4 regions of the Marinobacter sp. H13 genome follow, and region 2 is predicted to be linked to each of the others. Evidence: predicted binding sites of a transcription regulator. Region 2 holds the regulator's gene; each other region holds the start of a gene.

Region 1 (5,809 bases), 180 kb from region 2:
TAGCGCGGTTGTGGCTGGCCTTTTCAGGACACGCTACGAGCACATCCATGTGCGCTTGACTGTGGCCATCCATGGCCACAGTCAGTCCTGAAAAGGCCACCCACAACCGCTTATCAAACCCCTTCGATATCGCTGAAAAATACCCATCCAACTCAGGAGCTTTTGGCGGATTCCCGTCGGGTTTGCGAGGTTTGTGGGGCTGCCTCCCAAAAATGTCGGCGGCCAAGGATGGCCGACGCCAAGCGCACATGGATGTGCTCGTAGCGGTTTTTGGGAGGCAGCCCCACGAACCTCTTCCCGCTAAATCATCAGGCTGGGGCAGGAGTGGAAGGCGAGATCAGCAACCAGCCTCGATAACCCGAACCATCGGCTCCCCGCGGCTTTCCGGAATCGGCAGTATCCCATACGAGGCCCGCGGGTCATGGACCGTGGTCGAGGTAAAGCCGCAGGACAGGAAGTGCTTGCGGGCCTGCTCGTCGGTCTGGAAGTGGAACGGTACCTCGCTACGGGTAACGGCCCCGAGGACGCCACCGAGCACTTTGAGGGTAGTGTTCAGCACCGGCTGGCGGGGTTGGTAGTAGCTTTCGGAGAGGTAAACCGAGCCCGGGCGTTTGGCCATGGCGGCGGCCAGTCGGCCGGTGGCCATCAGGCGGAGGGCCTTGCGGGCGGCCATGTCGGGCAGATCGGCTTCGACCATGTGGAGCAGAGGGTGTTTCTGCCGTAACCGAATGCCGCGGGGGGGCATGCCGGAGCTGTCAGTCGGCTTTCTGCTCATAGACGGCTTTACCCCATGCCTCGCGGCTGCCGGGCAGTATCAGGTTCAGGATGATGGCAGCCACCGCACAGAGCGCGATGCCTTCGAGGTGCCCGAGCACCATGCCGCCAATACCGAACACCAGGGTAACGCCTACGATAACCAGGTTGCGAGACTGCGACAGATCTACCTGGTGGCGGATCAGTGTGTTCAGGCCAACGACGGCAATGGAACCGAACAGCAGGCAGAGGATGCCGCCCATGACGGGCACCGGGATGGTTTGCAGTGCTGCGCCGAATTTGCCAACGAAAGCCAGAACAATGGCGATGCAGGCAGCCCACCACATGACCTTGGGGTTGAAATTCTTGGTGAGCATAACGGCGCCGGTGACTTCCGAGTAGGTGGTGTTGGGCGGTCCTCCAAGCATGGAGGCGGCGCTGGTGGCCAGGCCGTCACCCAGCAGGGTGCGGTGCAGGCCCGGCTTTTCCAGGTAGTTCTTTCGGGTCACGTTGCCGATGGCCAGCACGTCACCGATGTGTTCAATGGCCGGGGCAATGGCGACGGGGATCATGAACAGCACGGCGCCCCAGCTGAATTCCGGCGCAACAAAGTTGGGAACGGCGAACCAGGCGGCGTCCCGGATTGGCGTGGTATCCACGATACCGGCAAACGCGGAGAGGATGTAGCCGGTGATAACGCCGAACATGATCGGAATCAGCCGGAAAATGCCTTTCGACCAGACCGACATGATGATGGTTACGGCCAGCGAGATCATGGCGATCCAGATCGCCGTGTCGTAGGGAATCAGCTGGTTGGCGCCATCACCGGTGCGGCCGGAGGCCATGTGAACGGCAACCGGCGCCAGGCCGAGACCGATAGTCATGATCACCGGGCCGATAACCACTGGCGGCAGCAGGCGGCGGACAAAGCCGGTGCCCCGCAGCCGCACCAGTCCACTGAGGAAAATATAGAGAATACCCGCTGCCATCAGGCCGCCGAGTGTCTCTTCCATGCCGAACTTGCCTTTGGAGGCAATCACGGGGGCAATAAAGGCGAAGGACGACGCGAGGAAAATCGGGATCTGACCGCCGGTCACCACGTGAAAGATCAGGGTGCCCAGGCCGGCGGTGAACAGGGCCACGTTGGGATCCAGCCCGGTAATCAGTGGCATCAGAACCAGCGCGCCGAACGCCACCAGCAGCATCTGGGAGCCAGCAATGGCCTGTTTCCAGACCGGGTCGTTGGTATGGTCCTGCATTCTTAAACGTCCTTTTGCTTGGTGCCGAAGATTTTGTCGCCGGCATCGCCGAGACCCGGAAGGATGTAGCCTTTGTCGTTGAGGCGCTCATCAACGGAGGCGGTGTAGATAGACACGTCCGGATGTTTTTCCAGAACCTTTTCAACACCTTCGGGCGCGGCAACCAGCACCAGGGCCCGGATCTCGGTGCTGCCGGCCTTCTTGAGCAGGTCAATGGTGGAGATCATTGAGCCGCCGGTGGCGAGCATCGGATCGACAATCATGGCCATACGCTGGTCCAGTTCGCCCACCAGCTTTTCAAGGTAGGTGCTGGCCTCGAGGGTTTCCTCGTTGCGGATCTGGCCGACAACACTGACCCGGGCCACCGGAATCAGGCTGAGGACACCGTCAAGCATGCCAAGGCCGGCCCGCAGGATCGGCACGATGGTGACCTTCTTGCCGTGAATCTGTTCCACGTTAACCGGCCCTGCCCAGCCTTCGATGGTCTTTTCCTGCAGATTGAAGTCTTTGGTGGCCTCGTAGGTCAGGAGTGCACCGACTTCCTGTGCCAGCTCCCGGAAATTCTTGGTGCTGATATCCGCACGGCGCATGATGCCGAGCTTGTGGCGGATCAGAGGGTGTTTTACCTCGTGGATTGGCATGGGGTCACCTGTGTGTCTGGTTGGAATTTTGGCGTCGCGATCAAATGGCGCAAGGATACCGCATCTGGCAAGGGGAGTCAGGCCGCAAATGGCCGGTTCCGTGAAATCCACTAAGGGCTGGTACGGATCTTGCGATAACCCTTCCAAACGACGCTCCGGTGTCAGATTTTCGACCTTCAAAACGCCTGCAGGCACGGCCAATCGGAGAAGTATCCGGCATGGACAGAGCTTTAGTCCTCAATAACGTCAAAACCCTGACGCGGGGCAACCTGGGCATACCAATCATGCTGATGGGCTTGCTGGGCATGATGATTCTGCCCATGCCGGCGTTCCTCCTGGACGTGTTCTTTACTTTCAACATCACCCTGTCCATTGTCATTCTGCTGGTGTGTGTCTACGCCCTGCGGCCGATGGAGTTTGCGTCCTTCCCGACAGTCCTGCTGGTAGCCACACTTCTGCGTCTCGCCCTGAACGTGGCGTCTACCCGGATTGTTCTGCTGAACGGCCACGAAGGCGGCGATGCCGCCGGTAAAGTGATCGAATCCTTCGGCGCCGTTCTGATCGGCGGCAATTACGCCGTGGGTCTGGTGGTGTTTGCGATCCTGATGATCATCAACTTCCTGGTCGTGACCAAGGGTGCCGGCCGGGTCTCCGAGGTGAGCGCCCGTTTCACGCTGGATGCTATGCCCGGCAAGCAGATGGCGATTGATGCGGACCTGAACGCCGGCCTGATCAATCAGGATGAGGCCAAGCATCGTCGTGCCGAAATCGCCCAGGAAGCGGATTTCTACGGCTCCATGGACGGTGCGTCCAAGTTTGTGAAGGGCGACGCCATTGCCGGCCTGCTGATTCTTGCCATCAACATCATTGGCGGTATTGCCATTGGTATGCTGCAGCACGGTCTGGATTTCGGGCTGGCCATGGAGCGATATGCGCTACTGACCATTGGTGACGGCCTGGTGGCACAGATTCCCTCGCTGCTGCTGTCCACGTCTGCTGCAATCATGGTAACGCGGGTTACCTCCAGCCAGGATATGGGCGGCCAGATCCTCCAGCAAATGTTCAGCGCGCCCAAGGCGCTGTCCATTGCCGCCGCTATCCTGATCATTCTCGGTCTGATTCCCGGCATGCCCCACGTGGCCTTCCTGGGTCTGGGTGCACTGGCCGCCGGCGCTGCCTGGTATATCTGGAAGCACCAGCGACAGACCGTCGAAGAAGATGGCGCATTCCCGACTAGGGGCGCGGGCGGGGCGGCTCCACGGCCGGCGGGTCGTGATCTGCCTCCAGGCGGTGACGCTGGCGGCGATCAGGGGCGTCAATTACCGGCCCCCGGAGAGACCAAGGAGCTGGGCTGGGACGATGTGTCCACTGTCGATATTGTCGGTCTGGAAGTGGGTTACCGGTTGATCCCGCTGGTGGACAAGTCACAGGGTGGCCAGTTGCTCAGTCGTATCAAGGGCGTTCGTAAAAAGCTGTCCCAGGATCTCGGCTTCCTGATGCCCTCGGTCCACATTCGAGACAACCTCGATCTTATGCCCAACGTCTACCGCATCACCCTGATGGGCGTGACGATTGCCGAAGCGGAAATCCATCCGGACCGCGAACTGGCCATCGACCCCGGTCAGGTATTCGGAAAGATAGAAGGCATTGAAGGCAAGGATCCGGCGTTCGGTCTGGACGCCAGCTGGATTGAGCCAGACAAGAAAGAGCAGGCCCAGACGCTCGGCTATACCGTGGTCGATGCCAGTACGGTGGTCGCGACCCACCTTAACCAGGTACTGCAGAAACACGCCCACGAGCTGCTGGGCCATGAGGAAGTCCAGAAATGGCTGGATCAGCTTGAAAAGATTTCTCCGAAGCTGGCCGAGGAACTGGTACCCACCACCGTATCCATCAGTCTGCTGCTGAAAGTGCTGCAGAACCTCCTGAAGGAAGAAGTGCCGATCCGAGACATGCGGTCCATTGCCGAGGCCATCGTGAACGTGCATCCGAAGAGTCAGGATCCGAAGCTGTTGACCACCGTTGCGCGGCAGTCCCTGCGCCGGATGATTGTCCAGAGTATCTGCGGCAACGAATCAGAGATACCGGTGATCACCCTGGATCCGGATCTGGAACAGTTATTGCTAAAGTCTGTTCAGCAGAGTCAACAATCCGGCGGACAGGAAGATATTGGCCTGGTTCTGGAGCCGAATATGGTTGAAAAACTCCAGCGCTCGCTTCAGGAGAGCGTCCAGCGTCAGGAGATGCTCGGCAAGCCAGCCATTCTGCTGGTGTCCGGGCCCCTGAGGCCGGTGCTGGCGAAGTTCGCCAGCTACGGGGTAGAGCGGCTCCATGTGCTCTCGTACCAGGAAATTCCGGATAACAAACAGATTACGATCGTGGCGTCCGTTGGCCAGTAACGGCGCGGATGACAGAGCGGACAGCGCCGGCACGGCGTTGCCGGTGGAGGAAGAGGCATCATGAAAGTAAAACGGTTTTTTGCTCAGACCATGGCCGAGGCGCTCAAGCAGGTCAGTGAACAGATGGGGCCGGACGCCGTGATCCTTTCCAATCGTCGGGTCGACGGCGGTGTCGAAATTGTGACGGCGCTGGATTATGACGAGAATATGGCGCGCCAGCGACTGGGCAACCAGGCAGAAGAAGCCACCAACGGGTCCCGCTTGGCCGAGATGCAGGCCGACCAGCACAGGCGTCTTGAGGACGAGCTGAGCCGGTCCCGGGACCGCATCCGTGAAGTACGGGAAAAGCGGGCATCGCAGGGCGCGAGCTACGCCGGTTCGTTCGCTGCCATTCAGGAAGAGGTGAGCGGTGGTTTTGGTGATATTGAACTTCTGCCACAGGCGCCGAGGGAAGCCTATTCTGATGAGCTGGCGCAGATGCGGGCCGAGATCAGCTCGCTCAAAGACATGATGCAGGGCCATCGGCCGCAACAGGAGCCGGAGGTTTCTGCGACCACCGCCGTGCAGCAGAGGCTTGCCGAGCGCTTGCAGGAGTTCGGCCTCGGCAGTGATCTGGCGGGGTCAATTTCCCGTCGTCACAAGGCGGGGCGCCTGGAAGACGGTTGGAAGCAGTCCCTGAAAATGCTGTGTACCGGGGTTCGGACCTCCCGCATGGAGTGGCTGGATGAGGGTGGCGCCTACGCGTTGGTGGGTCCGA
Region 2 (5,809 bases):
TGATCTTTTCGACCGACCACGCGCTGCTTGACCATGTCCCGCAGCTCGTACATGGACATGCCGGTGGTATTTACGTAAAGATCGGAAAGCTTGGAGAGGGGCTCCAGCAGTTTCTTCTCGCTGGTAATGGCTTCCCGGAGAGAGGTCCTGTCGTCACTCAACGGATGCTTTCTGCGGGTGGCGTGAAAACGCTGCAGAAGCGACTGCTCGTCGGCGTCCAGGAAGATGATTTCAACGGTAACCCCGGTTTCCTGGAGGCGCCGGTAGATCTCCTCGAAATTGGCCAGCTCGCCGGAAAGGTTCCGCGCATCGATACTGACGGCCATCTTGCCCAGTCGACCAGGCCTGGTCTGGCTGGCGGCTTCCCGTGTGAGGGGGAAGAGCAGGCCAATAGGAAGATTGTCGATGCAATAAAACCCGAGGTCCTCCAGCACATGAAGTGCGGTACTCTTGCCCGAACCGGACCTGCCACTGACGATAATCAGCTTCATGACCACCTTACCTCCACTGCAGTGAATATCAGCCGCCTGAGGCGGTCATGCGCTGGTACAGCGTGCTGGCGTCCTCGGATTGCCGGAGGCGATCACAGAACGACCGCTCATTGAACTTTTCAGCCAGTTGGCTGAGCAGCTCCAGGTGTTCGCTCGTTGCTTCCTTCGGGACGATCAGGGCGAAAATCAGATCCACCGGCTGATTGTCGATAGCATCGAATTCGACGCTTTCTTCCAGCGTCATCAGCACGCCCACCACGTGATCAAGTCCTTCCAGACGGCAGTGGGGAATGGCGATTCCCTGGCCAATGCCGGTGCTGCCCAGGCGCTCGCGGGAAATCAGGTTGTTGAAGAGCTGGGTCTCGCTGAGCGTGTTGTCCTGATGGTTTATCTGCTCGGCAATAAACTCCAGGGCCCGTTTCTTGCTGGACGCAGCTACCCTGCAGAGGGTGAGCTCCGGAGCAAGAATGTTCTCTATGGTCAGGGATGTGTCGCTCATGGATCGACTGCGTTTCCGTTAAAAAAAAGGCTGCGACACGTTACTCATGTCGCAGCTCGATTAGATGAATTGCATGAAAACAGTCAGTTAGCGAGAGCCGTTTCCGTGCATCCGGTCTACATTCTTTTCCTTGTGCTTGAGGATCTGACGGTCAAGCTTGTCGATCAGGGCATCGATGGCTGCGTACATATCCTCATTTTCTGCCTTTGCGTGAATCTCACCACCAACCACATGCAACGTGGCTTCCGCAATCTGGCGCACCTTTTCCACTTCCAGGGTCACCTGGCAGTTACTGATGTGGTCAAAGTGACGCTCGAGCTTCTCGAACTTCTCTGAAACATAATCCTTCAGTGCGGGAGTCAGTTCTACGTGATGGCCTGAAATATTGAGTTGCATAGGCGTCTCCTGTTGTCATCGTGCCGGCTCCCGGGAGCCGGTCTGGGTGCTGGCGCATTATGCGCCGGCGAATACGGTGTTGCGTCCCGGCCCCCGGGTATTCAGACCAGCCGCTTGCGCTCGTTGGACGGCGGAATGTGCATGGCCTCCCGGTACTTGGCAACGGTGCGTCGCGCAACCTTGATACCCTGTTCCCCTAGCATGGCTGCAATTTTGCTGTCGCTCAACGGCTTTTTGGGCGTTTCCGCCGCAATCAGCTTCTTGATCATCGCGCGTATGGCCGTGGAGGAGCATTCTCCACCCTCGTCAGTGCTGACATGGCTGGAGAAGAAGTACTTCAGCTCGAAAATGCCACGGGGGGTATGCATGTATTTCTGGGTGGTTACCCGTGAAATGGTCGATTCATGCATCTCTACCGCCTGGGCGATGTCTGAAAGAATCAACGGTTTCATGGCTTCTTCACCGTGATCCAGGAATCCCTGCTGGTGCTCGACAATACGGGTCGCGACTTTCAGCAAGGTCTCATTGCGGCTCTGCAGGCTCTTGATGAACCACTTGGCCTCCTGCAACTGGTCGCGCAGGTAGGTGTTGTCTGCGCTGCTGTCCGCACGCCTTATAAGTGAAGCATAGCTGGCATTGACCCGGATGCGCGGTGCAATTTCAGGATTCAGCTCAACACGCCAGCGGCCATTGTGTTTGCGAACGATCACGTCCGGAATCACATAATCGGGTTCGGCCCGGTCAATGACATCGCCCGGCCGCGGATTCAGGCCGGTGATCAGCGCCAGGACATCCCGCAACTGGTCTTCTTTCAGGCGGCTGCGGCGCAGCAACTGGGCGTAATCGCGGTTGCCCAGCAGGTTGATGTAATGGGTAATTACAAGGCGTGCCTGGGCCAGCCAGGGTGTTTCCGGCGGCAGCTGGTTGAGCTGGATCAGCAGGCATTCCTGTAGGTCCCGGGCAAACACGCCGGGCGGATCAAAGTGTTGCAGGCGGTGAAGCACGGCTTCCACTTCATCCAGTTCAAGGGGGTCTTCATCGTTCTCATCCAGCAGTCCGGCGTGGATTTCCTCCAGCGGGCTGGTGATATAGCCCCGTTCGTCCACTGCATCCATCAGGGCATGGGCAATGGCCTGGTCCCGTTCACTGAGGGGCGTCAGATTGAGCTGCCATTCCAGGTGATCCTGAAGCGTTTCGGTCGGGGAATTACGGGTTTCGAAATCGTGATCGTTTTCGTCGTCGTTGCGGGCTGCCGGCGCTGGTGCGGACTGGTAGATGTCGTCCCAGGCGGTATCAACCGGCAGATCGTCCGGAATGTTGTCAGGAATCTCGTTCTCCGAGGACCAGTCCGGGCCGTTCTCGGATTCATCCCAGTCGCTGGCCGGTTCCGGGGCAGCTTCAGCGGCGGACTCGGTGGCGTTGGCCTCGCGCTCGTCGTTTTCGCTGGCTGCGTCGGTCTGGTCATCGTCCTCGGAGGTCTCCAGCATGGGGTTGGATTCCAGTGCCTGCTGGATTTCCTGCTGGAGGTCGAGAGTGGAGAGCTGGAGAAGCCGGATCGCCTGTTGCAGCTGGGGCGTCATGGTCAGGCTCTGACCCAGCTTTAACTGTAAGGAGGCTTTCATAACCATGGTTCAGGATCCGTCACTCATCAGCGCTTTGTGTCATAGGTCTTGAAAAAATCTTTATATGCCGGTTACTTGCCGCGGTTTTTCTTTACCCTAGCAAGTTCTTTGCCGAGTTTACTTGCTACAGATCATCAAAACAATGAGCCATTCACTGTCATAGCCTGAATTCGTCCCCGAGGTAGACTTCCTTGACCTGTTGATTGGCCAGGATCGCATCGGCATTGCCGGAGGCGATGATGTGCCCGCCGGAAACAATGTACGCGTTCTCGCAGATATCGAGAGTCTCGCGCACGTTATGGTCGGTGATCAGCACGCCAATCCCTTTGTCCCGCAGATGCCGGATAATGTGTTTGATGTCGCTGACGGATATAGGGTCAACGCCGGCGAAGGGCTCATCCAGCAGGATGAAAGCCGGCTCCATGGCCAGGGCCCGGGCAATTTCCACCCGTCGCCGCTCACCACCGGACAGGGCCATACCAACGCTGTCCCGGATATGGGTGATGTGGAATTCCTCCAGCAGCTCCTCGAGCTTTTTCTGCCGGTCTGCCTTGCTCAGGCCCTGCCGCGTCTCGAGGATCGCCATGATGTTGTCGCGCACAGACAGTTTGCGGAAAACCGAGGCTTCCTGTGGCAGGTAGCCGATGCCCTGGCGGGCCCGACCGTGCATCGGCAGCGGCGTAATATCCCGGCTGTCGATCGTTATCCGCCCGTGATCGGCAGGAACCAGCCCAACGATCATATAGAAGCAGGTGGTTTTCCCGGCACCGTTGGGACCAAGCAGCCCGACAATTTCCCCACTGCGGATTTCCAGGGAAACGTCGATCACCACTTTTTTCTGTTTGTAACTCTTTGCCAGGTTACTGGCTCTCAGAACTGCCATCGGATCCCTGTCTGTCTGTACTGCGTGGCTGAATCACCATCTCTACCCGGCCGCTGCCCTCGCCGGTGTCTGCGCCGCCCTCAGCGGTGACAACCCGGCCGACGGTATCATAATGAATGACATCACCCCGGAACAGGTTGCCATTCTGCTCGATGACTGCTTCCCGTTCAAAGGTCAGCTGGCTGTCGGTGGCAGACCAGGTAATGTTCAGGGCACGGGCATCGGTTTCGCCTTCCCCCTCGCGCGCCGGTTGACGGTATATAGCGGGCGTACCAGAGGCTTCGATCCGGCTCAGGCCGTCCTCGGTCCGGTACAGGACGACCCGCTCGGCAGTCAGGCGGGTATTGCCCTGCTCAAGTTCCACAGCGCCGGTGTAGGTGGCAATGCCCTGGCCGTCATCCAGGCGGGCGGTATCTGCGGTGACCTTGATAGGAGTGTCAGAATCAAGGTCAAATGCAGCCGCCGGGCCGATCATCACGACCGTTAGCAGGGCAGCCATCAGGCGCCGGTATCGGTTAGTTTCCGGTTTCATAGAGTCCTTCCACCTGGGAGTTCAGTTCCAGAATTCGTTCGTCTATCCACGCTTTCATGCCCGTGGCCCGGGTTATGCCGGTAACATCACGTATTTCTACGGGTGCGTCTGTATAGACCATGCCCCGGTCGTTATCCAGGGTCAGGCTTGATGTTGTCAGGGTGGCCTCCCGTTCGCCAATTGTGCGCTGAACCCGGACATTGTCCGTCAGGTACACCAGATTCTGGTTTTGCAGCAGGCTGCCATTGTCGGCCTCGACAATCCACGGCAGGGCCTCCTGGTCCCCGTACAGCTCGGCCCGGGGAGATTCCATGGTGGCCAGGTTGCCTTCCTCGAACTGCTCAATGCGGGGGCTGGAAAACCGGATCTTGAGATTGCCCGCTTCATCGAAGGAGGTGTACTGACCATTCACCACGAAACCGTCTGGTTCGGCGTCTCCCCGTAGGGCCGCTGCCTCGTCATCAATCACAGGGGGTTCATCGCTGCGCCAGAGCAGGAATACGGCTGCCACCACGGTAGCAGCCAGTGCCAGTGCTCGCAGCCAGGGTCTGTCCAGCAGCCAGTTCATGCCTCGGGCTCCAGATAGGGGGCAAGTGCTGCGTCAAGCCTGCCATGGGCCGTCAGCAGCAAGTCGCAGGCTTCGCGGACCGCCCCTTCGCCGCCCCGGGCAATGGTGCAGTAGTCGGCATGCTGCTGCACCAGCCAGTAACCGTTGGGCACGGTGATGCCCAGTCCGGCGAACCTCAGTGCCGGGAGATCTGGCAGATCGTCCCCCATGTATGCGATGGCCTCGGGGCTGATATCCATGGTGCTGACCAGTTCCTGAAGGGCTACCTTCTTGTCCTCTCGCCCCTGCATCAGGTGGGGAATGCCAAGATCCCGCATGCGCTTCTCGGTCAGGGGGGACTTTCGTCCGGTGATCACGGCCACGGTAATCCCGGCTGCCATCAGTTGTTTCAAACCCAGGCCATCCAGAATGTTAAAAGCCTTGAGCTCATCACCAGTGGCGCTGAAATAAAGTTTACCGTCGCTCATGATGCCGTCGACATCCAGTGCGATCAGGCGGATCTTTACGGCCTTTGCCAACAGCGAATCCGGCCATTGGTGCTTCATATCAAACAGCTCCTCATAGCCCCTAGATAACGCCGGCACGCAGCAGGTCGTGCATATTGATGGCGCCAATCAGACCACCCTGGTCGTCGGTAACGGGGAGGGCGTTGATCTTCATCTCCTCCATTATGTTCAGCGCTTCCGCCGCCAGATGATCGGCCTGGATCGTTTTACCATGCCGGGTCATGACCTCGTTGATGGGCGTATTGTGAATGTCCACCGATCGATCCAGAGTCCGTCGAAGGTCACCGTCCGTAAATATTCCGGTAAGAGTGC
Region 3 (5,809 bases), 3.6 Mb from region 2:
GATACATGGCCATTATGTGGAGCTGGATCACCCGCTTGGCATCGTCGAGGTCATGGCCGGCCATTTCGGTCATGCTCAGCGGCGTCGCCGTCATGATGAAACTCATCACCGCATAGCCAATGGCCGCGGCACTCATGGCCGCCCAGATCAAAGGGTTCGCCATAATCTCCCGTAGGGGGCGGCCTCCTCCCGGCCGGGATTCCTGGACGCGCTCGGCCCCTGCCCGGTAACCGATAGCAAGGATCAGCAAAGCCGCACCCTGGACGGCCGCCAGCGCGATCCAGCTGACCAGAAACGGGTATTGCTCCGCCGCGCCGCTACCCAGACCCGCAACTTCCGGCCCGAGCCAGGCTGCGACCAGACCACCCAGCAACACGCGAGCGGCAGCAGAACCCGCCATACCCGGCGCCACGGATTCCATGGCCGCAAACCGATATTGGTGAACCACCGCAAGCCCGGTACCACCGACCACGGCCGCAAGACAAAGAAGGGAAAACAGACCAGTCCAGGACGCCAGGCCTCCCATAAGACCTGCAACAATGCCCATGATGGCACCCAGCAGCATCACGCGCTTGCGCCCAATGCGCTCCATTAACCAGGTTGCCGGTTTGATAGCCAGAACGGTGCCTACGACCACCAGCCCGACGGGAAGTGTTGCGTACTCGGGCGCCGGGGCGAGCATTCTGCCCTGAATGCTGCCTATAAAAACGATAAAAGGCGCTGTGCACATGGCCAGCGCCTGAGCGGCAACCAGGACCCAGACATTGAGGGGCATGGATTATTTTTTCCTGTAGATGATTCCGGGGTGGCACTGAACCATCTCATAGAGATGGGGCAAGCCGTTGAGCGATTCCGAGGCACCAAGAACCAGGTAGCCGCCCGGGTTCAGGGTGGCGTGCATCCGGGTGAGAATGTCCTTTTTCAGGTCCGCCGAAAAATAGATCAGAACGTTCCGGCACATCACAATATCGAACTTGCCCAGCATATAACGCTCAAGCAGGTTCAACTCCTTGAACTCCACCATGCTCTTGATCTGGGGTTTGATCTGCCAGCCACCGTTCAGGGACGGCGTGAAAAACTGCTTCTGGCGCTCTGGCGAGAGCCCCCGACCAATGGCAAGCATTTCATACTCGCCCTTGCGAGCCACATCAAGAACGCTTTTGGAGATATCCGTCGCGGTGATCTTTACATCCCGCAGCTTCCCGGGCCTCGCCCGCCGAAACTCCTCGACGATCATGGCAATCGAATACGGCTCCTGGCCGGTTGAGCAGGCCGCAGACCAGATACGCAAAGGCTGCATCGAGTTGCGCTCTGCGAATTCGGGAAGCAGTTTCTCCTGAAGAATCCGGAAAGGGTGATTGTCACGGAACCACAGGGTTTCATTGGTTGTCATCGCATCGATGACAGTCTCTTTCAGACCGCCCCGCCCGGGGCGCTTAAGGCGCTCGAGCAGTTCACCCAGGGTATTCAGGCTGTTCTCTTCAAGAATCCTGCGCAACCGGCTTTTGACCAGGTACTGTTTATTATCGCCCAGTAAAATCCCACAGGCATCCTGCAGGAACGATTTGAAGGCTTCATATTCCTGTGGCGTTATTTCCGCTTTCATTGGGTCTCTGTTCTGAGTGAATCTTTGAGCGGCTCCATCAACCCTGGTCGATGATTTCCATCACCCGCTCTGCCAGCTCGTCCGGACTGAACTTTGCCATAAAGTCGTCGGCCCCGACCTTCTTTACCATGGCCTGGTTGAACACACCGCTGAGTGAGGTGTGAAGCATAACAAACATATCCGAAAGCGCCGGGTCCTCTTTCACCTTGGTGACGAGGGTGTAGCCATCCATTTCAGGCATCTCCACGTCCGAGATGATCAGGGAGAAGTGATCCTTGGCCCGGGAACCATCCGCAGTGATTTCCTTCAGATGTTCAATAGCCTGCTTGCCGTCGTTTTTCAGCACCACTTCCATGCCAATTGCGGTGAGACACCGCTGTATCTGGCGCCGGGCCACGGATGAATCATCGACCACCAGCACGGGCAGATGCCCCGGTACCCTATCCGCGCTCTTACTCAGAACGGCTTCGGTTACGTCCTCCCCAAGCGGAGAAACTTCTGAAAGAATCTTCTCTACATCAATGATTTCGATAAGCTTATCATCAATTTTCGTGACAGCGGTAAGATAGACATCCTTGCCGGCCCCTTTGGGTGGAGGCAGGATTTCTTCCCAGTTCATGTTCATGATTCGCTCGACGCCGCTCACCAGGAAACCCTGCGTTTTGCGATTGTATTCAGTGATGATGACGAAACTGGTGGAGAGCTCTTCTTGCGGGATACCGGGCAGACCGATTGCCATGCTCAGATCGATAATGGGGATAGTCTCACCCCGGCTATGGGCTACGCCTCGAACAACCGGCCGGCTGTTGGGCAGGGAGAACAGCTTCGGACACTGCAGCACCTCTTTCACCTTGAACACGTTGATCCCGTAGATCTGGCGCCCCCTGAGACGGAAAAGAAGCAGCTCTAGGCGGTTCTTTCCGACCATCTGAGTGCGCTGGTTGACACTGTCCAAAACCCCTGCCATTTCGATTCTCCTGGCTTGCCGGAATTACAACGGCATATATCTTGCTGTTCACTGAATAATAGCCTGATCGACGGAAACCCGTCATATCAGGGCTGGGTCAGCCCATTTAACGGCCACTTTTACCGAATCCTTAGCCTGATTCGGGCTTTTCTGCCCTGTTGTTGACAGCATAGGACAAACTGATACGTATGCGCATCACGAATTTCGCCCTACTACTGCTAATGTCTGGCCTGAGCACGCCGCTCCTTGCTGGAACGACGGCTGAACAGATTCAGAAAGCAACCCTGGCGTTTCTGGACAGCTTTGCGTCTGAACAGGCCGAGCATGGCTACACCGTTTCCTTCGAACCCGGTTCCATCGACAGCCGCCTCGCTCTCGCCGAGTGCGAAAAGCCTTTGAGTGTAGAGTTCAGCGGGGATCCATGGAAAAGCACCAGCCCGTCGTTGCAGGTAGCCTGCGAAGGAACCCGCCCATGGCGAATGTTTGTTACCGCTTCAGTCTCTATCCATGGGCCAGCCCTGGTGGCAGCGAGGCCACTCACACGTGGAGAGCGAATAACCGAAGGGCTGCTTGCGAAGCAGTCTGTTGAAATCAATTCATCCAGACGGGGCGTGATTACCGACTCGAAGCAGGCGATTGGCATGGAAGTGCGGCGCGCAGTGAATGCCGGATCGCTCGTTACACCAGACATGCTTTCGGCCCCGAATGCGGTCGAACGAGGCGATCATGTTATCATCACCGCCAAAACCGGTGGATTTTCAGTACGTTCCCGGGGCAAAGCCCTGGCAAGCGCCAGCGTTGGCGAACAGGTTCTGGTTGAGAATCTGCGCTCATCGCGCACGATAAGAGCCAGCGTTGTCGCGCCGGGCCACGTGGAGATTCCGATGTGAGCCGCGTGCGGCAGAGGCTTGCCGGAGCGGCAAGTGAATGCCGCAAAACCGGTCGTAAAAGCAGATGAAAAAAAGTGCTAAAAGTACTAAAGGTTTTCGCGGCGCCGCCGTTAAGAAGACATAAACTCGAGTAAGCGCCGCATTCGTGGCGCGACAGGCAAGCAGGTACAGATATGTCAGTTGACTTAAATGGAATTGGCCCCGGCCAGGTCAACACCCAGAGAACCACGGCCGACAAAAGCTCCGGCGCACAGAATACCCAGCCGGCATCCAACGAACAGGCGAAGACACAGGCCCAGGGGGCCCGTGGTGAGAACGTCAGCCTGAGCAATCAGGCAAAGAATCTGAAGCAGCTCGAACAAAAGCTGGGCGATTATCCGGAAATGGATGACGACCGCATCGAGCAGATCCGTTCCGCCCTCGAAAATGGCACGTACAAGATTGACGCCGAGAAGCTGGCCCAGAAAATGCTTGAGATGGATGAAAGCATTTTCGGGTGAGTAGACCATGGCCGCAATTGATGATTTGAAGACCCTTCTTTCCCAGGATATCAGCCAGCTTGAAACACTGGCTGACGTTCTCGGCAAGGAAAAGACCTGCCTTGCGAATTCCGACCTCCGCCAGCTGGACGCCCTGACCAGAGAGAAGAACGATCTCCTCGGTGCAGTCCGCGAACGCGCCAAACAGAAAATCCGAACGCTCGTACAAATGGGATATCGCCCCGAAAGTGGCGAGCCTTCCCGCTTTATTCGCAGCGCCGGATTCTCGGATCTCTTCGAACTCTGGCAGGAAGCGGACCAGAAGCTGCGAACCTGTCAGACGCTGAACCAGACCAACGGTCGCGTAATCAGCCACTTGCAAAAGCGTTTGTCGAGGCTCACAGATATTTTCCGCGGCGCCACCGGCCAGCAAAAGCTGTACGGTGCACAGGGTCAGCAGACCACGGTATCAAGCAGCACGGTGCTCGCCAGCGCCTGAGCCCGGACGCATGGCTCTGCCGAGCCATGCTTTCCACTTCATCGGGTGTAGATGGTCATCTGGGAGTCGGGATGAAACCGGATGTCGTGAATGCTCACGTTGCCCATTGAAGCTCCCTGGCCTCCCGTAACCCGTATATTGTCCATCCGAATTTCCTCGATGCGCTCAGGGAACGCCAGCATCAGGGCGCCATCTTCTCTTACCCGATAACGTGGCTCCCCTTCACGATAATGCACACCGGAAATGCTGAGATCTGAATCCAGGAAGTTCAGAACCGGCACGAAGATATTGGCGGAAAGCTTGAGACCTTCAATAACATCTGCGGATGCCTCGGAGCCCTGCTCCCCATTTCCTGCGGGGTTCTCCGCCATCTTGCTGACAATACCAATGCGCTGCAGCAAGGTCGGATCGCCCTGACCGGAAATCGCCGCCAGCTCGGCTTCGCTCATGGGGGCAAGATTGCCTCTGTCATAAAGTTCGCCGGCTTCCAGTATTGCCTGTGACGCCTCGGCCGAATTGCTGGCCGCAAAGGTTACCAGGGGCTGGAATGGCAGCGTGACCGCTGTTACCAGGGCGGCAGCGTTGCGATAGCGGGACTGGTGCTTGAGGACACGGTGCAGCTCCTTCTCGCTGATCCAGCCCGCCTGGATAAATACCTCACCCAGGCGCTGTCCCGATTCGCGCTGAAGCCTGAGGCCTTCGTTAACCTGCCCCTCAGACAGATACCCACGATTGATAAGCAATCGCCCGAGGCGTGATTTCTCTTCAAATCCCTGACGGATTCTCACCCAGTGTCTCCTTTTAAACAGTGAAAACCGTACAACCCGGCCCGGCCAGTGTGATCCATGACTTCCGATATCGGGAAGGTTAGCCGATCACACAACAATGTGCGTGGATGCAGTGCCCGTTTTACCATCACCATCTGGTAAGATCTGGCACCTGATAACAGAATTCGCCGAATTGTCGCAGGAAACACACCTGCTAATAACACGGAGAACGGCTGCAAATGACAAACATGGTAAAACCCCTGAAAACTGTGACACCCGTATTGCTTATGGCACTCGCCCTGCTCATGCCGACTGCCGCGGTGCAGGCGCAAACCAATGAGCAACTGGCCAGTGATCCTCTTCCGAAGGTCCGCATGGTGACCAGTGAAGGCGCTATCGAGCTTCAGCTTCGCCCGGATGTTGCGCCCGAAACGGTCGACAATTTCCTGCAGTACGCCGAAGACGGTTTTTTCGACGGCACCATCTTCCATCGGGTTATACCCGGGTTCATGATCCAGGGCGGCGGTTTCACCCGGGATCTCTCCCGCAAGTCCACTCGGGCCCCTATCCGCAATGAAGCGAAAGAGACACTGCCGAACCT
Region 4 (5,809 bases), 1.9 Mb from region 2:
AAAAGATAAACGTAAGTGGTCAGGGTTCCGGCAGCCAAGCCATGATACTGTGCGTTGAAAATCGGCGACTGCATTGGGAAATTGCCATTAGGGCTGGCATCCGAGAACACCCGGTTAGCATTGTAAAGATAGCCCGCTGTGATCTTCGTGTCCGGAAGCGACTCGTTGGTGCCGACAAAGGCATCGAAGGTTTGCTCATTCTGGCGCCAGCCAACCGTACCGATAAACCGGTGATTGTCCAGAGCAAAGCGCTGACGGCCGTAGGTCAGGCTGGTATCCGAAAAACCTTTGTAACGCACGTAAATTTGGTTGACTTCGGTTTCCGTCGGATCAGCGACTACTGAGTGATCGGTTATGCCATTGATGGTGCTATTGTAGTTCTCATTCCCCACAGCGGACACATCTTCCGCCTCGGCAAACACCTCAAACCCCTTAAAATCACCAGTCCGGTACCCCAGTCGGGTTCGAACGGTAGAAGCATGGGCTTGATCAAGAGGGTTGTCCTGATCCACAAATTCGTAACGGTAACGAACATCAAGCGAAACCTTTCCCCCGGTTAAGGCTTCGGTAAAGGTCATGGACAGGACAGGCGTTGCGGCAGAGGCCAGAACCGAACCAATGGCAAAGACAAGCAACGACTTCTGATTTTTTTGGCCATTCCTGGCAGTGAGCGGAGTTAGCATCATTTTCATCCTAGTGGTACCTTCAGCGGCCGCATAAACGGTTGAATGGAGTCAATATTTCATCGATAAGTCGCTCATTCAGTTTAGGGCGCCAATGTCAGCGACAACCTTGATATCGGTCAGATTGAACCTGACTCTCAAGGGGTACCTCCATAGGCTCACAGGCAAAAAGAGCTGAACAACGCGCCACCACCTTGTACGTCTTGCAAAGCCGTCCATACGGGCCTCATTTTTTCAGGAATACAGCCGGATCAGAGCTTAACTGCACCTTCAGGCTGTCCAACTGATGGGGTCCACCTCAATGTACACCAGAAACCTCAGATGAACTTTATTAGCGGGGGGTGGGGGTGGGGGTGGGGGGGGGCAGACAAAAGCATGGGCAGATTAATATCTGCCCAAAACCTGAGTATTTCATTAACTCTCAAGAACTATATCAAACCGCAAAACTCATTCAAGCGACCTCCATGCGGTCAAAATGCATATTGTAACCTCGCACGCACTTCATCTCCGCTAGCGCCATTGGCTTCTTCGCCATCCATGTAGCTCATTCCAAGTCGAACATTCTTGTTGGCGTAATAGTTAACGCCCAGTGTTGTTTGCTCACCGTCGGTCGTGGCCAGCCCCACGTCACTGTATTTTCCGTCACCATCCTCAAAGCGGGCAACAACTTCCCAGGCCCCTTTGGGTGATGCCGGTTTTACCCGCTTGAATGCTCCGGCTTTGTAAGGACGGCTTTCGCCGGTGATGATCCAGCCAAGCTGTACGTAATAGCCATCAACATCCACCTGGCCTTCCTCGGAATCGAAATATTCGGCCTGGGCATGGAAGGGCCCGGAAGCGCCGGCGAGCTCCAGATTAAACGTATCGACCTCCTCGGCCTGAGTGTCGGCATCACGCGTGGTATAACCCGCACCAAGATGAACAACCATATTGTTCGTTTGAATCGGTGCAACCGTGCCCCGTGCGGTTACTGCCGTGTTATTGAAATCGTCGCTGCCATTGCCGTCTGCCTCGAAGTAGCCGATACCGTAGGTCCAGTTGCTGCCTTTGCCGCTGAGCTGGATGCCGCCGCTGCGACCGGGGGTATAACGCTCGGTCATGGCGGATCGCTCAAGGGCCGAGATGTCTTTTGAACTCGTTAATTGTTCCAGGCCGAATGGCTCTTTCTGCTTACCAATAGTCACGGTTGCAGCTGAGCCAAATCCCAGGTAGCGAATGTACAGGTCCTCAGCGGTCCCGCCGTCGGCGCCATCACTCTCAGCCACGTTGAACTGGGTCTTGTACGCCCAGTCGCCAAAGTGGCCCTTGGCGTAGAGGCGTGCCCGGCGCACATCGAAATCGGTAGTGTCAACACCGTTGTCGTCAGACTGCGTGGCGTCGTAATCCCACTGAATGCGCCCGCCGAGCTGAAAAGACGCAGAGTTATCCGACACTTTCACTTTGATACCGCTGTCGGTATCGATCACAAGGTCTTCGCCGCTGGTCGTAACGTTTCCGGCCTGTGCAGCAGAAGCGGCAGAAATCGCCAAAGCCAAGCCCAAATATTTCTTGCTCATGATCTGTCTCACCTTTTTCGGTTTGCTTGTGTGTGTTGAAGCGCTATTAAAGTCTATTTGGCAAAGATTACAGAATGGTTACAGAGAATGCATCAAAACAGGGCGCTGGTCCGGGCCGGTGACAGACTCCGCAGGTTCTGGGGCGCTAGGTGTTGGGTCGTTTTTCGGGGGCAAGCTCAGAATGTGCCGATTTGTCTCTATAATAATGATAAAAAAGAATAAATAAGATGTGGCAAGACTTTTGCTCAATCATATTTGGAGCAATGAAACCCAACCGAAGGCATCCATTATGAAGAAGCAGTTTTTCACCAAATCCGGATTTATCAGTATCACTTTGCTTGCAGCACTTCAGGCTGCGGCTGTCCAGGGAGGGTTGGATTATGAGCATGCGTCGGGCTTCTACGCCGGTGGTTGGGGTTCCAATGTCGATTTTGGTGACGGCACCAGCTATGAGCTTGATCTTTATGCCGGATTCTCCGGCTCTGTGGAAGAACTGGGTTATGACGTTGGGTACATTTATTATGCGTATCCTGACGCGCCGGACTCCATCGACTTCGGCGAACTGTACGGCGAGATCAGTTATGGCATTGCGGCCATCGGCCTGGCCTACACGATCAACAGCGACACCAGTGGTGATGGGGTGTTCGTGCAGGGGGATGCCTATTACTACGCCTCTGTTGGGGTGCCTCTGGAGGACAGCTACAGTGCCGGTGTGACGCTTGGCTATTACGACTTCGCTGATGACGGCAAGGCTTCTGTCGGCGAGGCAAGTTATTCACACGTCGCCGCCAACGTTACAAAGGATGCGGGAAACTTCGGTTCTTTCAGTGTTAACGTGGAGTACGCGGACATTGAGTCAACCGACGCGCTTGGCTCTGTCAACTCGGATGATCCGAAGTTCTGGCTGGGTTGGAGCAGGAGTTTCTGATCGGCCAAGTGATCACAAGCAATTCAGATCCAGAATAAAAAGCCGGCCCAAATGACGGGCCGGTTTTTATTTATCATGCAAGAACCCACCATCGTGCGCCTGCCTTGACGCCCGGTGACTCGACATCCTCGCCCTTACCTCTGCCCCCCCCTGCCGCCAAAGCTCATTTCTTATCCGGTGCCTGAATTTCAAACTGTATTAAAGGTTTGTCTGTAAGGTCGTTCCAGATTCCCACGCAAAAATGCTGACTCACTGACCTCAGTCAAACAGCCAGGATGATACTGAATGAACAAACGATTGTTGTTGTGCGCGATGATAGTTCCGGGAGCCTTGGCCGTCTCTCCTATGGTGTCGGCCCAGGCAAAAGAGAGTGTGTCGCTGAAAGAATATCAGCAGGCCAAAGCCAGCCAGGCTGTTTCCCTGAACCAGGCCATGGTGATGGCTTTCGAGAATAGCCCGGTATTGGCTTTGAGGCGGGCCGCGGTCTCGATACAGCAGGGACAGCTTGATCATGCCAGCCGCTGGGCGCCGAGCAATCCAGAGTTTGAGTTGGGGGCCCGTCAGGCCCCGGATCAGGCCGACGAGTCCCTGGAATATGGGAAATGTCCGTAAAACAGGGTAAACAAACCCGGATTGATCTCAATACCGCAGTCATTGGGCTTGCCAGGGCCCGGAATCAAAAAGCCTCGGCGGAACAAAAGCTCGAGCAATCAAAAATTGACCTTACCGAAGTGCTCGGGGTGTCCCCCTCCGATGCCGTTGGGGTGACCGGCGAGCTTGATGTGACGCTCGAAGACCTGCCTCCGACCAGCCAGCTTGTCGAGATGGCACAGAGTCAGAGAGCGGACCTGAAAGCGGCGGCCGCCAGAATTGCAGCGGATGAATCTGGCCTTGAAGTTGCGAAAAGCCTGACGATTCCAAATCTGAAAGTCTTCGGATTTTATGATCGTGAGGAAGGCTCCAACCTTTTCGGTGCAGGGGTGTCGATGCCTTTGACCGTTTTTCATGATTATTCCGGTGAGCAGAGACAAGCTGCTGCGCGGCTGAAAACCTCCGAGCTTGAGGCAGAGGCCTTGCGCCTGGCTACAGAGCGTCAGGTTGTGTCAGCTGTGGCCCGGTACGAATCCACCGCCGTTCGGCTGCGCCAGATGAACGAGTCGATCCTGGAGCGTTCAGAGGAAACATTACAGTTGATGCAGAAAGCACTTCGGGCGGGCAAGGTCGGTGCCTCGGATGTTCTGGCGGCACAGGACAATCTCCTGTCGGTAAGGCAGGAATACGTTCAGGCGCAGAACGATTATATCGATGCCGTCCGGGCGCTGGAGATAAGCACAGGAGGTGCTCTGTCGATGTCAGCCGGTTCCTGAGGGTATGAAACTCAAAATTGACCGTTCTCTTAGTACCGTTCTCTAAATATTGAGGGTGAATGAATGATTCGCAATCTGAAGATACTGTTAATAGTTGTCGGCGCTCTGAGCTTGCAGCAGGCATACGCTGCCGGAGAAGCCGAGGGTGACCAGCACGAAAATGAAGAAGCCGAGCATGCCGGAGAGGAAAACCAGTCCCGCCAGATCCATCTGACGCCGGAGCAGACAGAGTTACTGTCGATTCAGACTGTGGCGGCTGCCAAGGGGCGCGCTGGCGCAATTGTTACGGCACCTGCCGAGATTCAGTATGTGCCGGACCGCGTGGCCGAGGTTGGTCCGCTGCTGGAGGGAAAACTGACAGGGTTGGCGGTTGATCTGGGGGATCGTGTCAATAAGGGGCAGTTACTGGCAACCCTGAACAGTGTGGAGCTGGCCCGGATTCGCTCCCGGTTAATCTCGCTGGAGGCCCGCAAAGAAGCGGCCGAGTCTGACTACAATCGTGAAAGGGAGTTGCAGGGACAGGGTATTTCCAGTGAAGAAGAGTTCCTGGATGCCAAGGCTGCCTTTCTTGAAACAAAAGCGGAGTACGATTCCGTGCGGGAACAACTGGCGGTTTACGGCAGCGAGTCGTCAGGTGACAGTGGGGGGCTGGCGCAATACGCGCTCCGCTCACCCATTGAAGGGCGTGTCGAGCAGATGCATGTTCGTCTGGGGCAAACGCTGAGTCCGTCGGATACGCCTTTCATCGTGGCGGATGCCTCGGTGTTGTGGGCCATTCTTCAGGTGTCCGAATCCGATATTGACCAGATTTCAACGGGAGACGAGGTTCAGATTTCCTCCAGGGATTCAAGTTCTGACCGGTTTCACAGTGGGCAGGTATCCTGGGTGTCGAGCATGCTCGATGAAAAGACCCGCACCATCCCGGTTCGCGTTGTGCTGGAGTCTCCCAGAGGCGACCTTCGCCCGAATACCTATGCCACGGCCAGAATCATGACGGAATCGGAGGCCTCACTGCCGCTGGTTCCGGATGATGCGGTTCAAACCATTGGCGATGACTCCGTTGTGTTTGTTCCGGGCGATGAGAAAGGGGCTTACAAGGCGGTTCCCGTCACGCTTGGCAAGGAGGCAAACGACTGGATCGAGATCAAGTCCGGCATCAGCGCAAACACGGAAGTGGTTTCAGTAGGCGCTTTTGATCTGATGTCGGCCATTACCGCCAGTGGCCGCAGCGCCGCTCACGGACACTAAACCCCGGGGGGAGCATGATCAACGCAA

What was found. Region 2 encodes sigma-54, which starts transcription at its own class of promoters, with help from an activator protein. Its sites were predicted from a motif close to ANTGGCATNNANNTTGCTNT; they were not measured.
Region 1: the regulator sigma-54 is predicted to act here: its motif matches at 2,770-2,789, upstream of flhA (flagellar biosynthesis protein FlhA).
Region 3: the regulator sigma-54 is predicted to act here: its motif matches at 2,602-2,621, upstream of flgA (flagellar basal body P-ring formation chaperone FlgA).
Region 4: the regulator sigma-54 is predicted to act here: its motif matches at 2,468-2,487, upstream of AC5JQH_RS12035 (TorF family putative porin).

The regions. Positions count from the first base shown of each region.
Region 1 covers NZ_JCACRU010000001.1:547,411-553,219, reverse strand. Annotated here, with positions in the region: gene AC5JQH_RS02585 (hypothetical protein) at 338-775, opposite strand; gene AC5JQH_RS02580 (uracil-xanthine permease family protein) at 756-2,012, opposite strand; gene upp (uracil phosphoribosyltransferase) at 2,015-2,653, opposite strand; gene flhA (flagellar biosynthesis protein FlhA) at 2,872-5,052, shown strand; gene flhF (flagellar biosynthesis GTPase FlhF) at 5,113-5,809, shown strand, end outside.
Region 2 covers NZ_JCACRU010000001.1:722,998-728,806, reverse strand. Annotated here, with positions in the region: gene rapZ (RNase adapter RapZ) at 1-491, opposite strand, end outside; gene ptsN (PTS IIA-like nitrogen regulatory protein PtsN) at 520-990, opposite strand; gene hpf (ribosome hibernation promoting factor) at 1,078-1,386, opposite strand; gene AC5JQH_RS03405 (RNA polymerase factor sigma-54) at 1,488-3,014, opposite strand; gene lptB (LPS export ABC transporter ATP-binding protein) at 3,166-3,891, opposite strand; gene lptA (lipopolysaccharide transport periplasmic protein LptA) at 3,869-4,423, opposite strand; gene lptC (LPS export ABC transporter periplasmic protein LptC) at 4,407-4,991, opposite strand; gene AC5JQH_RS03385 (KdsC family phosphatase) at 4,988-5,536, opposite strand; gene AC5JQH_RS03380 (KpsF/GutQ family sugar-phosphate isomerase) at 5,559-5,809, opposite strand, start outside.
Region 3 covers NZ_JCACRU010000001.1:4,334,406-4,340,214, reverse strand. Annotated here, with positions in the region: gene AC5JQH_RS20250 (MFS transporter) at 1-775, opposite strand, end outside; gene AC5JQH_RS20245 (CheR family methyltransferase) at 779-1,606, opposite strand; gene AC5JQH_RS20240 (chemotaxis protein CheV) at 1,644-2,573, opposite strand; gene flgA (flagellar basal body P-ring formation chaperone FlgA) at 2,762-3,463, shown strand; gene flgM (flagellar biosynthesis anti-sigma factor FlgM) at 3,637-3,963, shown strand; gene AC5JQH_RS20225 (flagella synthesis protein FlgN) at 3,971-4,441, shown strand; gene AC5JQH_RS20220 (cyclic di-GMP-binding domain-containing protein, MshE-related) at 4,480-5,229, opposite strand; gene AC5JQH_RS20215 (peptidylprolyl isomerase) at 5,457-5,809, shown strand, end outside.
Region 4 covers NZ_JCACRU010000001.1:2,607,445-2,613,253, reverse strand. Annotated here, with positions in the region: gene AC5JQH_RS12045 (alginate export family protein) at 1-692, opposite strand, end outside; gene AC5JQH_RS12040 (OprO/OprP family phosphate-selective porin) at 1,154-2,239, opposite strand; gene AC5JQH_RS12035 (TorF family putative porin) at 2,529-3,167, shown strand; gene AC5JQH_RS12030 (hypothetical protein) at 3,453-3,779, shown strand; gene AC5JQH_RS12025 (TolC family protein) at 3,770-4,534, shown strand; gene AC5JQH_RS12020 (efflux RND transporter periplasmic adaptor subunit) at 4,598-5,782, shown strand; gene AC5JQH_RS12015 (efflux RND transporter permease subunit) at 5,797-5,809, shown strand, end outside.